Regions from separate parts of the Priestia sp. TGN 0903 genome, predicted to be linked through region 2. Evidence: predicted binding sites of a transcription regulator. Region 2 holds the regulator's gene; the other holds the start of a gene.
What was found. Region 2 encodes LexA, which represses DNA repair genes until DNA is damaged. Its sites were predicted from a motif close to CGAACATATGTTCG; they were not measured.
Positions count from the first base shown of each region.

Region 1: a site for LexA is predicted at 5,606-5,619, ahead of ACRPLY_RS14305 (DUF6434 domain-containing protein). Genes of this name have one in related genera too.

Region 1 covers NZ_JBOZGL010000003.1:638,207-646,520, reverse strand. The annotation lists gene ACRPLY_RS14330 (phosphotransferase) at 1-799, opposite strand, end outside; gene ACRPLY_RS14325 (6-phospho-beta-glucosidase) at 898-2,226, opposite strand; gene celB (PTS cellobiose transporter subunit IIC) at 2,266-3,618, opposite strand; gene ACRPLY_RS14315 (PTS sugar transporter subunit IIB) at 3,630-3,935, opposite strand; gene ACRPLY_RS14310 (ADP-ribosylglycohydrolase family protein) at 4,546-5,478, opposite strand; gene ACRPLY_RS14305 (DUF6434 domain-containing protein) at 5,646-6,212, shown strand; gene ACRPLY_RS14300 (malate:quinone oxidoreductase) at 6,329-7,831, opposite strand.
Region 2 covers NZ_JBOZGL010000002.1:238,724-247,037, forward strand. The annotation lists gene ACRPLY_RS07575 (GtrA family protein) at 1-304, opposite strand, end outside; gene ACRPLY_RS07580 (ArnT family glycosyltransferase) at 325-1,830, opposite strand; gene ACRPLY_RS07585 (hypothetical protein) at 2,113-2,313, shown strand; gene ACRPLY_RS07590 (hypothetical protein) at 2,381-3,826, opposite strand; gene lexA (transcriptional repressor LexA) at 4,036-4,653, opposite strand; gene yneA (cell division suppressor protein YneA) at 4,800-5,129, shown strand; gene ACRPLY_RS07605 (YneB family resolvase-like protein) at 5,183-5,851, shown strand; gene ACRPLY_RS07610 (DUF896 domain-containing protein) at 5,921-6,151, shown strand; gene tkt (transketolase) at 6,319-8,314, shown strand, end outside.

The DNA.
Region 1 (8,314 bases), on a different contig from region 2:
ATTTTGCCAGTCTGTGCGTTTCCTCGTCTACTTTTCCGTATTCTTTAAAAAAACGCGCTCTTCCTTTAGAAGGCAAAAAGCTATAGGCAATCGCTAGGTCGACTGCTGGGTGACCTATATGAACATCTCCCCAGTCAATGATGCCCGAAACCATATTGGTTTGATCAACAATCATGTTTTTAATATGAAGATCTCCGTGAACTAGTACATGTTTTTCTTGATACTTAATTTCTTGTATGTCATTTACATAGTCTTCAAGAATCTCTTGTTTTGAATAAAGATTACGCTCCTTCATTTGCTTGATATACTTCTCTAGCGCAGGCTTTCGCTTCATCATATCAAGCCGATTTAGCTCATCAGACGGCACGCCGAGCTCTTGCGCTTTTAAATGAGGATAGTGATGTAGCGTACGAAGAAACCTTGCTAGTACAGAAGCAGATTGTATGCGCTCTTCTTCTGTTAATCTTGCAGGTGGAGTTCCTTGAACGTAGTGATAGCCCGTAAACGGCCAAGGATAGCCTGCATTCGGCTTACCGAAAAAAATGGGCTCTGCAATGGATAGCGGCAGCTGAGAAGCAAGGCTTGGTAAAAGCTGATTTTCTGTTTTTAATAGTCCTACTGCGAGTTCTCTTCTTGGAAACCTGAAAACAAAGCGGTCGTTTACTTGATAAACCGTATTGTCAAAGCCGTAGCCAAGCAGCGAAATTACAGCGGGCGCAAGTTCTGGAAACTGCGTCTCGATTAGCGTTTTGGCAAGCGGTGCTGATACGATTTGTTCTGCATCCCATGCATTTGGCACTGTGATCACCTTTCTTTAACGTTTAGTTTGTATGTAAAGTATACTACAAAAGTGAAAAAACCTCTGACTCGTTGTCAAAGGTTTTTTCACTATACGTATTAGACATTCACCGAGTTAAAAAACTGCGGTAAATGAGATTTATGCGCGTCTAACATTTCGTCCAGGAGCTGCTTGGCAATAGTATCAGACGGGACTAACGGATTGATTGTCATTGCAACAAGCGCGGTATTGTAATCTCCCGTAACCGCTGCTTCGGCTGCAACGCGTTCAAAAGATTTGATTTGCTGAACAAGTCCTCGAACAGCTACAGGTAAATCACCAACTACAATTGGCTTTGGCCCTTCTTTTGTAATCACGCAGCTCACTTCAACAGCAGAATCATTTGGAATGCTGGCAATTGCCCCATTGTTAATGGTATTTACAGGCTGAATATCGCCTTTATCATTATAGATAGATGAAATTAAGCTGCAGGCTGCATCGCTGTAGTACGCGCCTCCTCGCTTTTGAAGCTGAGGCGGTTTAATTGCAAGATTAGGATCTTTATAGAGCTCAAATAAGTCTTTTTCTAACGCGCGCACTACTTCAGCTCGTGTGCCTTCGAGCTCAGCTGCATTTTGTTCTTCTTGCAGCATTTCGTTTGTTTTATAATAATAGCGGTGATAGCCACATGGAATAACTCCTAGGCCTTTAATAAAGTCAGGATCCCATGAAACTCCTTTGATATTTCGCATAGACATCGCATTCGTCGGGTCTGCCATAGCGTCAATCACTTGATCTTTTACGCTCACTCCGTCTAAAAAGACATCTAATCCAAAGACCATATGATTTAATCCGGCAAAGCTAACTTGTACCCGGCTTTCGTCTACTTCTAGCGCTTTAGCAATCCCTATACGAATACCGATTGGCACGTTGCATAAGCCCACTACTTTTTTATGATTGCTATAGCGTAAAATGGCTTCTGTCACAATACCAGCTGGATTCGTAAAGTTTACAAGCCACGCATTTGGACATAGTTCTTCTATATCTTTCACAATACTTAAAATCACAGGAATTGTGCGCAGCCCTTTAAATAAGCCGCCCGGTCCATTTGTTTCTTGCCCAATCACGCCGTATTTTAACGGAATTCGTTCATCTTTCATTCTGGCGTCTAACAATCCTACACGAAATTGTGTAGTGACAAAGTCGGCATCTTTTAACGCTTTTCTTCGATCCAAGGTAAGATGAATATCAATTGGGACTCCTGCTTTTTCGACCATTCGTTTTGCCAGGTTTCCAACAATCTCTAGCTTTTCTTTTCCTTCTTCTACATCTACTAGCCAAAGCTCTCGTACAGGCAGCTCGTCATAGCGCTTAATAAATCCTTCGACAAGCTCCGGCGTGTAGCTTGAACCTCCGCCAATGGTTACAATTTTAATTCCTTTTGTCATTTGAATCCCTCCGCTATAATGAATGATTTAAAAAATACGTTATACAATACTTTGCTGTTCTTCTTTTACCGGTGAACGATCACGATCTATAGAAGCTCCGATTTCTTCTATAAGCTTTTGTTTGTCCCACATTTTAAAGAATGGAAAATAGACACCAAACGATACCACCATTAGCACAAGCTGCAGAACAGCCCCTGATATGCTTCCTGTAATTAAGTAGCCGCTAATCACCGGCGGCATTGTAAACGGCGTGACAATTCCTATTGGCTTTGCAACGAGGCCGATATCCATCGATACATACGTAATAATGACCGATAGAAGTGGTGCTAAAATAAACGGAATAATCATAATCGGATTTAATACGATAGGCATTCCAAAAATAACAGGTTCGTTAATATTAAAGAAGCCTGGTCCGATGCTTAATCTTCCTAGCTGCTTCATTTGCTGGCTTTTTGCAAACAGCACCATCGCCAGCACAAGAGAAAGCGTAGTGCCGGACCCTCCCACAAACACAATATCGTTAAATTCATTCGTTACAATATGCTTTACTGGCTCACCAGAAGCAAGAGCGGTTGCGTTTTCCGTTGTTAGCGTAAGCCATACAGGCGTCATGACAGAACCAACAATCGTAGCACCGTGTAGCCCTGTACTCCACATAAGAGTAATTAAGATAAAAATCAGAATCGTACCGACTAAGCTTGTACCAATATGAGTTAAAGGCTGCTGCAGTAAAACCGTCACGACATTATGTAAATTCCCGAAGTCTCCGACGTTTTCTACAAGCAAACGCAGCCCCCATATAACCATTACAGCGCCAAATCCCGGTATTAAAGCTGAAAATGAACGAGCGACAGCTGGCGGAACGGTTTCTGGAAGCTTAATCACAATATTTTTTTGAATAATCTTCCGGTAAACTTCTGTTGCAATAATAGCTATAACCATCCCCACAAAAAGACCTTTACTTGTAAACATAGCCGTTTGGTAAGCTGTTTCGACCATAGCCGTTCCATCTGCGTTTTCTCCAATCGTATACGAAACAAAAGGTGTACCGACAAAGAAAGCAGCTAAAGACACTGCACCTGAAGCAAGTGCATCCACTTTATATGATTCTGCTAAGCGATAGGCAATCCCGAACGTAGCTACTAAAGCCATAATTTCAAACGTTCCTCTGTACGGGTATAAAATGCTTGCTTTTAGCTTAGGATGTTCTGTTAAAAAATCTGTGTAGGCTTGAAAAGGTAAATTGGCTAAAATTAAGAAAAGTGAACCGATAATAATAAGCGGCATCGTCAGGACCATACCGTCTCGTAATGCTTGAAGATGACGCTGCTGAGCAGCTTTGCCAGCAAGCGGCATAATATATGTTTCAAGTACACGATTCATTTTGCTCAATTGATTCCCTCCTATTTCGAAACTAACTGCTCAGCAGATTTTAGCACTTCTTCTCCGTTACACATTCCGTAATGAACCGGATTAATAACCTCTACCGGAATTCCTTTTTCCTCTCCTAACTTTTTCATTTGAGGAAGCAAGTAGCGCACTTGCGGACCTAAAAGTAAAATATCTGCATCATCAATATGGTTTCTAACCGCGTCTCCTGGTACTGCCCAGATTTTGCACGTTGTCTCTTTTTCTTTTGCGCTTTTTTCCATTTTAGTCACTAACAAACTCGTAGACATCCCTGCTGCGCAGCATAGTAAAATATTCATTTCCAATTCCCCCTTGATCAGTGATTGATTAACATCCATAAGTGAGATAAGTATCTTGCTAAGATGTTTTCTTGTTACCTTAACTATATATTGAAAACGCTTTCAATTAAACGCAATATTTTTCCGTTACCAAAGGAAAAATATTGTTTGAATATTCTTTTAATTCAAAGAAAAAGAGATTGTAAATCAAACTGAATTGTGGTAGCTTTTCAAAAAATAATAAGCAGCTCACCCATCTAGGTAAGCTGCTTAGCGCACTTTATTATAACCCCGTAGAAATTGTCTCCTGATGTGAGATTCCTAGGTGGCGGTATGAGATGGTTACTTCCTGTATACTTATATTATCTGCAAGAGAAAGCGCATATATCTGATCACTTTCTTTTCCTTTGTGCGATCTTTCTAGCTGTTCGTCAGGGCCTGTATGCGGCTGCAACTTCACACTTTGCAAGTTCTTAAACGTATAGCCTTTTGTTTTTTCGCTAGTAAAGTCTCCAAGAAGGAACCCTTTTTTATCATTGCTTACTTGTATTTTTACATATTCGGGCGTTTTGTTTCCGTTAATACGGATTTGTTTTATTTCGTGAAATACAGCTTCTTTTCATTGTCTTTTTCATACACACGCATCCGCAAATTTCTTACAAGCTCCTATCAACTCTTCTTTTTTAGCAAGCTGACAAACCCACTCTTCAGGAATGCCCTCCAGCTGATAATATGCTCCTGCCATAGTACCGGTAATAAAGCCTATTGTATCTGTGTCTTCTCCTAAATTCACAGCGGTAAGTACAGCTTCTTTGTAGTCATCACTTTGCAGAAAAGACCAAAGAGATGCTTCTAGCGAGCTGACGACGTATCCGGTTGACCCGATTTCCTTTCTCGCTGCGTGCCGCAAGCTTAGGTTTAACACTCGTTCATACGCAGAAAACTCTGCTTCATACTCCGTACCTGTTAACTGCTTTTGACAGAGATTTACCGCGTTTTCATATGCTTCAAAAGGCTCGTTGCCGTCAAGAAGACGAATAAGCAGCTCCACGTATATAATGCAGCCAAGCGTAGAGCGCACATGGCGGTGCGTGACGTGCGCAATTCTTTCTATTTCTTCTTTTCTTTTTGTAAAGCTAGGTTCGTCACATAATGTAAAAGCAAGCGGGGCAATACGCATAAGCGCTCCGTTTCCGTTGTCGTATTCAGCGCTTCCTCCCCACTCTTCTTTAGGAAGTCCGCTTTTATAGCGGCGAATCGCTTCGCTTGTTGCGATGCCAATATCAAACATTTCTCCGTACGGCGTCCAGTAGCCATCCGACCAATAGCTCTCAAACTTTTGCATCAAATCATATTCATCTTGTTTTTCTAGTAAATTATCAATCAAGCACATCGTTAAAGATGTATCATCTGACCACGTTCCTTTAGGCTGGTTGTATGTACCGTAGCCGGTCATAGCCGTAATCCGAAATGAATCGCGTTTTTTAAACTCAACTGGAACGCCTAAAGCGTCTCCCACAGCTCCTCCTAGAATTGTAGAAAGGACTTTTTTATGTAGCGTCATGCAATCAACTCCTTTCTATTATTGTAATTGTTTGATTTTGGAATTTGCAAGAGATCTCTTGCCTAGATGCTTTTTCTTCTTTATAAAAGACATTCCTTCGTACTTCTCTAAAAACAATTGACCAATAAGAACAAACGTTCTATAGTAAATATATGGAGGTGAAAACGATGCGACCTGAACTTACAAAAAATTTATCTATCAATGACTTTACGAATTTTTACTGGCTCAAAACCGAGCTGCAGCAATTTTGTCGAGAAAACAACATGAGCCCGTCTGGATCTAAAATGGAACTTTCAAAAAGAATTGAAGTGTTTTTAACAACCGGTAACACTCAATACTCAGGAGCACCTTCTAAAAGACGCTCGTCCTCTAAAACACAAGCGCCGCTAACATTAGATACCGTCATTGGGGAAAATCACCGCTGCAGTCAAGAAGTACGGGCTTTTTTTAAGAAAGCCATTCATCCTACGTTTCATTTTTCCACATATATTCAAAACTACTTTAAAGAAAATGTAGGGAAAACCTATCGAGATGTGGTAAAAGCGTGGCATGAAGAAGAAAAACGAAAAAAGCAGCCTTCTTATCAAAAAGAAATTGCGCCTCAGTTTGAGTACAACCGCTTTATTCGCGATTTTTTTAAGGATCCGAAAAACAAAGGAAAAAGCCGCGATGATGCAATTGCGGCGTGGAAGCATTTGAAACTTCAGCCTGGAAGCAATCAATACCGCTCTTAAATCAAACTCTACATAAATAAAGACCATTAAAACACCACCTCAAGAAAAGGTGGTGTTTGTGCACGCCTGTAGATTTCTTCACATACGCATGTGCTGTTTATTGCGGCGTAAAATCTTTAGCTATAAACAGACTCTTTTTTAATTAAACCAAGCGTCTGTGAAGTAGACGCATGAATTTCGTTAAAGAAGTCTGGATGATCAACTAATGACATGCCATAGGAAGGAATCATTTCTTTTATTTTTGGCTCCCACTTGTTCATGTTTTCTGGGAAGCATTTTTCCAATACTTCAAGCATAACGTGAACCGCCGTTGATGCACCAGGCGAAGCGCCAAGAAGTGCAGCAACAGAACCATCAGCCGCACTTACAACTTCTGTGCCAAACTGAAGCGTTCCTTTTCCTCCGGCTTCCGTGTCTTTGATTACCTGAACACGCTGGCCTGCTACAACGATATCCCAGTCTTCGCTTTTCGCGTTCGGGATAAACTCACGCAGTTCTTCCACACGTTTTTCATTTGATAACAGCACTTGCTGAATTAAATATTTTGTTAACGCCATTTCTTTGACGCCTGCTGCTAGCATGGTTAAAATATTATTCGGCTTTACAGAACTGATTAAGTCCAGGTTTGAACCTGTTTTTAAGAACTTCGGTGAAAAGCCGGCAAACGGACCAAACAACAGCGTCTTTTTGTTGTCAATATAGCGTGTATCAAGGTGCGGAACTGACATTGGCGGAGCTCCGACTTTGGCTTTTCCGTATACTTTCCCGTGGTGCTGCGCAATCACTTCAGGGTTATTGCATACCATAAATAATCCGCTTACCGGGAAGCCTCCAATATGCTTGGATTCAGGAATACCTGTTTTTTGAAGTAAAGGCAAGCTTCCGCCTCCACCACCGATAAAGATGAACTTTGCCGTGTGGTACTCAACTTTGCCGCTGTCTACATCTGCGACTTTTACTTCCCACATACCGTCACTTTTACGTTTAATATCTTTTACACTTCGTTTGTAATGAACGTGAACCCCTTTATTCTTCAGATGATCAAACAACATGCGTGTTAAAGCACCGAAGTTTACGTCTGTCCCCGAATCAATTTTAGTTGCGGCAATTGGTTCATTTGACGTGCGCCCCTTCATGATTAGCGGAATCCATTCTTTTAGTTTGTCAGGACTGTCGGAATACTCCATTCCTTGAAACAACGGATTGTTTGACAGCGCTTCAAAACGCTTTTTCAGAAACGATACATTTTTTTCCCCTTGTACCAAACTCATATGCGGAATTGGCATGATAAAATCTTGCGGATTGCGAATCAACTTGCTGCTTACCAGATAAGACCAAAACTGTCTTGATAGCTGAAACTGCTCGTTAATTCGGATCGCTTTTGTTATATCTATAGATCCATCAGCTTTTTCTGATGTATAGTTTAGTTCGCACAGCGCAGAATGGCCCGTCCCTGCATTATTCCATTCGTTCGAGCTTTCTTCCCCTGCGTCTGCGAGTTTTTCAAATACTTTAATGTCCCATTCAGGTGCTAACTCTTTGAGTAATGATCCCAAAGTTGCGCTCATGACTCCGGCACCAATTAAGATAACGTCTGTTTTTTTCTGTACGTTGCTCATTATAACCTTCCTCATCCCCTATATTTGTAAAAAGATGTAGGCGCTCCTGCTTACGTAGTAAAAAAATTCAGGTGCGACCTAAGAACACACCTTTTTCTGTCTCACTTATAACTATATCACAGTATAATTGTCTGATGATTATAAACTATTCAAAAATGATAAAAAAGTGAGAAAATCGCCCACAAATTCCAAAAAACTTATTAAATTCCGTCTGCATTTTCTTTTATTAGTAAACTTTTATACCTACTTCTAAGTGGCAAAGCATCGATCAATAAAATAACAAACTATTCCAAAAATTCAGCTTAAAAACCAAAATAACTGCCTTGAAAGTTTCACCTACTATAACTATACTCATTTGAAAGAACAAACAGCACTATAATTAGAAATGCCTTCATTCTTTTGACTAGTTATACGTAGATGTATTCATATATGTATAGAGCACCAGCTTATCCAGGTGCATTTTTAGAAAAATAAGTATATATT
Region 2 (8,314 bases):
TAGACAACAGTTGTCCAATTATCGGATTAGCAGGTGTATAGTGTACAAGAAGGAATAAGCAAGATGTATTAATTGCTAAAGTAATAAGGTTTACGATGAAAAATTGAGCTAACATCCATTTATGTACAGTTGCTTGAAACACCCACGATTTGTTCCAATAGTAGCTGTTTATGACGCCAATGAAATAGGATAGTACGTTAGCCAATATATAATTCATATCAAAATGAATCAGTGCTAAGTAACTGATAATAGTGAGCAGGGTATTCATTATACCTACAAATCCGAATTTCAGGAATTTTATCACGGTTGCATAATCCCTTCCATTTAATTTATCTCTTCACATTTTGCCTGGGTCTTATTTTTAGTAAACCGTACTAGTAAATAAGATAGAATCACTGAAATACCAAACCCTTCGAGCAGCATAAAGCTTGGGAAAATAAAGAATCGATAGCGAGTTTGAATTTCAATAAGCAAGTGAATAAGAACGTATCCTATGATTAGTAATAAAAACAGTGTATACGGATATTTATCCTGCTTCTTCAGGAATAAACATATAAGTCCAATAATGGAAAGAATAGTAGTTGAAACGTAAATGATTCTTTCATAACTTTGAGCAGCACTAATTAATTTCTCTTTATTAAAAGGTACATCTTCTTGAGGAGTTAATGAAATACTCCAAAATGTAGATGCATCCGTTCCTCCCCACATATTCAGGAATTTAATGTGAAAGAGATCTAAAAGTTGCTCTTTATCTGCTACTCGCTCTTTAATTACTTCTTTTTCTGCTTCAGCTCGTTTTTCTCCAATTGGCATACCCATAAAACGACTAGCATCCTCTGAAGAATAAGAACCGCTTGTTTCATAATTAAAGCCAATAACGAATTTCCATAAAGGATCTCTGTTACTTAAAGGATATTTAGAAATACCGCTCGCTACAAAAGAGTAGTTGATCAGCGCATTTGCAATAAAAAAAGTAGCCAGTACGCCTACGAGGTTTTTTCCTATTTTCTTTCGACGAGTTTTTAACTCAGCAGCATCCTTCGCTTTAATGTAAGGTTGAAGAATTTGCAAGATGAAATAAATGAAAACAGCAACGATAATAATGGGTCCCAGAGGGCGCATTAAATTTCCTAACGACAATAGAAGACCAATATAAAGCCAGCTAAACTTGTTATGAGCAAATCTTTTTATAATAAGGTAAAAAGCTGCATAAAATAAAAAAGTAGCTAAATGCTGATTGGTTAACACTGAGCTGTAGAGAATGTTCGGAATGTAGAACGCATATAGGAAAGCTGCCATTCTCCCAGCAAGTTCGTTAAATACTTTAGCGCCAATTAGATAAATAAAAATAACGGTTCCAGTAGAATAAAAAATATTTAACAATTTTAATGTAAAAATGCTATCTCCAAAACAGCGAATAACAATAGATTCATAGAATGAAAAGCCTAGCTGATATACCCATGTAGTGAAATAAACGCTTTGGTTAAATTCATAATTTCCTTTTGCGATATTACGTGCGGCATCTAACATGACAAGAAAGTCAGATTTTACAGGTGTTTGAACAGAAAGCATCCATGCTAATCGAACACCTAAGGTCAAAACAATCAGTGAAATAAAAAAAACAGTTTTGTTCATGTATCTACTTGCAATAGCTATTAGAAAAATGACAAGGAAAGTGATACATATTCCTTCAATAATAAATGAATTACTTAAAGCCAAGCCTTTTAAGTCCAATGAATTTGTCATCGCACTATAACTGCCCCATAGAGACCATGTAAGAATCATGACACATAAAAGAATCAGGCTTTTGGATAAAAATGAGTTAAGCATATTACCTCCTGCAAATTATTTCAAAGATAAGGTACAAAATTCCTACCCTATGATACCATATTTTATTATTTTGTATATATTTTTCTTATAGAGTATAATGTTAGATTGTTCTGAAATTACAACAGCGGCACAACGTGTAATAAAAGGTTCAGTGGAGTAGGCAGTGATTTAGTAATAGATAAAAGAGGTTGGGAAAAAAGGATTTTAGTCGAAGCGAAAAACGAACCATTAATCATCATGTTTGATTAGTGGTTCGTTTTTTATGGTGCACGTAGGTTTCATTTGTTTAGTTCTTTCCAGCAGTTGATTGGAGGGCAAGACGAAGACTCCTGCGGGAAAAGCGGAAGGGGTGAGACCCCGCAGGAGCGCAAGCGACGAGGAGGCTCACCGGCCGCCCGCGGAAAGCGAAGTCTTGCACGGAAATCAACTGCGATGTCACAAGCAATCCCTGCTAGCTTATTTATTTCATTTGTTTCCCTTTAGACTTGCTTGGTTTAGTTATGTCTCAATCTCTTCTTTTTTATAATGTATTTTCTGATGCGAACAGCTTTTATGTTTTAAATCGATCTTTTAATAAATTCCATAGGGAACTCACTCCGAGACTAATGCTGATCAGAATTCCTGATAAAGCTACTATTAAAGCGATATATTCAAAGATAGAAAACTGCTTCATACTATCCCAATTGATGTTTCCCTTTAGCTTGCTAATAACTAAATTCATTCCGTAAATACCGGAAAGAACGGTATAAATCGTTAAAATTAATAATAAGTAATTGTGACGCTTGGCCGCGATTTTCTCTTGATTTTGATACAAAGTACCAAGGGTTTCTTTGACTTCTTGATAAAGAGAATTGATGTGGAAGATTTTTTTAAAGAGCTCAGAAAACTCTTGACCTTCCGTGCGAGAGCTAATTTCTAAAAATAAATATTTACCTGAAAATACAGTAATAGAGCGAATTAGTCGCTCGATGCCCTCTGAATTTTTATGAAACGTGAGCTGAGAATACTCATAGGATAGTTTTAGCAACACGATTTTATAGAAAAAATGCAAAAATAAATTATAGTAATGTTGGCCAAATAGATGATTCATCAAAAGCTGATCCGTTTTAGAGTCTGTCGATTTAGAAATACACGAAAACACATGGTCTGTTATAACGTAATAGGTTTCAGGAGCCCATCTGGAATACACGTGTTTGGTATTATACGTTTTAATATACTCATGGTTGTGTGCAGAGATAAACGGTTTCCCGTCAGGCGTATAGCTATTTAGCTGCCCAGTACGAAATAAAGTTGTGGAGTTAATCTCTTGCTCTTGATTTACCGTTACATAACTTAATACAAACATCCGTTCATCGATAAAATAAGGAAGACTCCCGACGTGCTGTTCACGCGTCGCTTCTTTTTTGATGTGTTCGTTCAAAAATGGCGCGAGCTGTGAAAAAATATAATCCTGTACTTTGCTATAGCGATGATGTTCATAGGTAATGGTGGATCCATGCTCTTCAGCAAGCTTCGGTTCTAATACACGAAAATGATTCATGAATTCTAAAATGTCATCATAGGTGTAATGATTATGACTCATCTCAGTGCGAATGGTCATGACGCCAATTTCAAAAGGACATAAAAAAACATCCACAGACAGCACGTTGCTAGACACGGTGGTGGAGGAAGTTTGTAGCGTAACGGTATGGTCTATTTTTTTTGAAAATCGAAGCAAGCCTTCTTTTTCGCACGAATCAGGAAATAGAATACATTCAATGTAAGGAAGAAAATATTGATCCAAGCTATCATGAGATACGTAATACTGTTCTCCGTAGTATTCTTTTTCTACATGTTTGTTTTGAATGGAAAAAAACTCAAACATATTTGCTTCTAGTGCATGAACAAGCTGCTCTTTATTTTTTCGATCAAAGGAAAAAGGAAAAAGAAACATGTTCATTGCTTTGGTAGGCATAATAGTTTGAAATGGTTCTGTTTTCCTTGGTGTATTGGTCATAAACTACATCCTTCTTATAGTCGGTTGTATTTTTTTTGAGAGTCGAAAAAATGCAGACAGAAAGTAAAAGGTAAAACAGGCTTTATAAAAACCGCTCTACCTGCCTGTAATGATTCGACGTATCATTTATAATATGCCAATTTTTTTAGAAAACAAACGTAAAAAACCAACTAACATCATGATTAGTTGGTTTTACATACAGTGTGTGATTAGTGAATCGTGCGATATACACCAGTGACTTTTCCTAAAATCGTTACGTGGCGAAGAATAATAGGCGCCATCGTTGAATTTTCAGGCTGTAAACGAACGAAATTTTCTTCTTTAAAGAAACGTTTTACCGTTGCTTCGTTGTCCTCGGTCATAGCGACCACAATATCTCCGTTATTAGCAGTTTGCTGCTGACGTACGATTACCATATCGCCATCTAGAATACCTGCTTCAATCATACTTTCTCCCATAATTTCAAGCATAAATACATGATCATCTGGAGAAACGAATTTATCTGGAAGAGGGAAATATTCTTCCACATTTTCAACGGCTGTTATAGGAAGACCCGCTGTTACTTTACCGATAACAGGAACATTAATGACATTGCTTTTAGGGATGTTTACTTCGTCTAGTTGAAGAACTTCGATTGCTCTTGGTTTTGTTGGATCTCTGCGAATTAACCCTTTACTTTCTAAACGAGCTAAATGCCCGTGTACAGTGGAGCTAGAGGCTAATCCCACCGCTTCCCCAATCTCACGAACAGAAGGCGGATAACCTTTTAATTTTACTTCGTGCTTAATAAAATCTAGTATGTCTTGTTGACGTTTTGATAGCTTCATATTTTTCACCTCGATTTTAGCTATTCTTTAGGTGAATTATACCACGTGATGTGTCAATATACAAACATAAGTTCGAAGAATTCCATTGACAGAAACAAATGTTCTCAATAAAATAAGAACATATATTCTGATAGGGGGATCATAATATGCACCAATTCTTACATTCTATGAAACATTACGCTATTTTTTTTGCAGTTATCGCTGCACTTACATATGTATTGACGCTGGTTTTAGGAGCGGATAAAGTAGATTTAGACAAATATTCAACGGTTACTATTACAAAAGGAGATACGCTTTGGGACTTGTCCAACAAGTATCATAATCACCATCATTTGACCACCAATGAATTTGTCAAATGGGTTGAAGACGTCAATGATCTAAACTCAGACACTGCCCAGTCTTTATCTCCTGGAGATAAATTATATATTCCTGTTTTAAAAAAAGAGTTACATAATCAAGTGGCAATTGAACAGTAGTGTGTAACGGCCGTTCCTGAATATTGTTAGAAGCCGAAAAGGTCGTGATAAAAGTGGACGCCATTATTTATTGCCGTGTAAGTACGGATAAAAAAACCCAAGAAACATCTTTACAGCGCCAGCAAGAAGAATTAAAAAAGCTTGCTGATCTTCACCATCTAAACGTAAAAAAAGTCGTAATGGAAAAAGCAAGCGGATATGACGTAGACAGAGAGGGTATATTGGATGTTCTTCATACAATGAAAGAAGAAAAAATATCTGTGCTGCTCATTCAAGACGAAACGCGATTAGGCAGAGGAAATGCCCGAATTGCGCTTCTTCATGCTTTTCATAAAGAAAATGCTACGATCTATACGATTAGTCATCAAGGTCAGCTTCAGCTTTCAGAATCTGATTCGATGGTGTTAGATATTATTAGCTTAGTGGAAGAGCATCAGCGGAAATTACATAACGCTAAAATTAAAAGAGGAATGAAAAGAGCCGTAGAAAACGGTTATCGTCCGCAGCAAAATTTAAAAAATCAAGGAGTTAACTCAGGAAGAGAAAAAAAAGAAGCGCCGATTGAAGAAATTGTCCGCCTTCGTCATAACGGCTTAACCTTTGCTGAAATTTCAGTTACGCTAAAAGGTTTTGGTTATAATATTTCAAAAGCAACGGTACATCGTCGCTATCAAGAGTATCAAGAGAGTGCTCAATCTCTTGATAAAACGAAAGAGATTTAGTAAGATGACTACATGTTGCCGGAACGGTTCGGTAATTTTAATTATTGATTATAAGGAGATAGGTTTTATATGCTATCAAAAGATAAACTTGCTCGTATTAATGCTCTTTCAAAAAAGGCAAAGGCTGAAGGTCTGACAGAATCTGAAGCGAAAGAACAGCAAGAGCTACGTCAGGAATATTTAAAAGTTTTCCGACAATCTATGACAAACCACCTTCATACGATTAAAGTTGTGGACGAGGAAGGTAAAGATGTTACGCCTAAGAAGTTAAAAGAGAGCAAAAAGAAGCGTCTTCACTAAGACGTTCTAGTAAAACTAGAGGGAGAGTTCCCTCTAGTTTTTTGTATATTTTTAATAAGGCACACAAAAACTGTAAAAGTGGAAATTTTTTTGGTTCAAGTATTGTACAAATAAGCAAATCATTAGTATGATAACATATGTACATAGTTTTGAAAGGAATGAAGAGTATGACACAACGTATTGAAGATCTTTCGATTGCAACAATTCGTACTTTATCAATCGATGCGATTGAGAAAGCAAATTCAGGTCACCCAGGTATGCCAATGGGAGCTGCTCCAATGGCATATACATTGTGGACAAAATTTATGAACATCAATCCAAAGAATCCAAACTGGTTCAACCGTGACCGCTTTGTATTATCAGCAGGACACGGATCGGCACTATTATACAGCTTGCTTCATTTAGCTGGATATGACTTATCAATTGAAGACCTTAAAAACTTCCGTCAATGGGGAAGCAAAACACCAGGTCATCCAGAGTTCGGTCATACAGCAGGTGTTGATGCAACAACTGGTCCACTAGGACAAGGTATTGCAATGGCTGTTGGTAAAGCAATGGCAGAACGTCATTTAGCTGAAACATACAACAAAGAAGGTTTAGAAATTGTAGACCACTTTACGTATGGTATTTGTGGTGACGGAGACTTAATGGAAGGTGTATCTGCTGAAGCAGCTTCATTAGCGGCACACTTAAAATTAGGACGCTTAGTTGTTTTATACGATTCAAATGATATTTCTTTAGACGGAGATTTAGATCGCTCGTTCTCTGAGAACGTAGAAGATCGTTTCAAGGCTTACGGATGGCAAGTAATTCGCGTTGAAGACGGCAATGACTTGACAGCGATTGCAAACGCAATTGAAGAAGCAAAAGGCGATTTAACACGCCCAACGCTAATTGAAGTAAAAACAACAATCGGATTTGGTTCTCCAAACCACGCGGGTACTTCTGGCGTGCACGGTTCTCCATTAGGTTCCGATGAAACAAAATTAACAAAAGAAGCTTATGCATGGACATTTGAAGAAGATTTCTATGTGCCAGAAGAAGTGTATGCTCACTTCAAAGCTACAATTGCTGAAGATGGCCAAAAGAAAGAAAACGAATGGAACGATGTATTTGCACAGTATAAAGAAAAATATCCTGAACTAGGTCGTCAATTTGAACTAGCAGTAGAAGGAAAGTTACCGGAAGGCTGGGAAGAAACGCTTCCAGCATACGAAACGGGTTCAAGCTTAGCTAGCCGTGCTTCTTCTGGAGAAGTATTAAACGCAGTAGCACAAGCTGTACCTCAATTCTTCGGCGGTTCAGCTGACTTAGCTGGGTCAAATAAAACAATGATTAAAGGTTCAGAAGACTTCACTGCAGCTGATTACAGCGGACGTAATATTTGGTTCGGTGTACGTGAATTTGCAATGGGAGCTGCATTAAACGGTATGGCTCTACACGGCGGTGTAAAAGTATTCGGAGGAACATTCTTTGTATTCTCTGATTATCTTCGCCCAGCAATTCGCTTAGCAGCTTTAATGAAGCTTCCTGTAACATATGTATTCACACATGACAGTATCGCAGTTGGAGAAGACGGCCCAACACATGAGCCAATTGAACAATTGCCATCACTTCGTGCAATGCCAGGTCTTTCAGTGGTTCGTCCTGCAGATGCAAATGAAACAGCTGCTGCATGGCGCTTAGCATTAGAATCAACTGACCGCCCAACGGCGCTTGTATTGACTCGTCAAAACTTGCCAACGCTTGAAGGTACAAAAGAAAATGCATACGAAGGCGTGTCTAAAGGCGCGTACGTTGTATCTAAAGCTGGTAAAGACCAAGCGGATGCATTAATACTTGCAACAGGCTCTGAAGTAAGCCTAGCAGTAGAAGCACAAAAAGCATTAGCTGCAGAAGGCATTGATGTATCTGTAGTAAGTATGCCTGCATGGGATCGTTTCGAAGAGCAATCTGCTGAGTACAAAGAAAGTGTTATCCCTAAATCAGTGAAAAAACGTTTAGGTATTGAAATGGCTTCTACACTTGGCTGGGAACGCTATGTTGGAGACGAGGGACAAGTTCTTGGTATTAATCACTTCGGTGCATCTGCTCCTGGTGAAACAATCATGAAAGAATTTGGTTTTACAGTTGAAAATGTAGTAGCAAAAGTGAAAAGCTTGC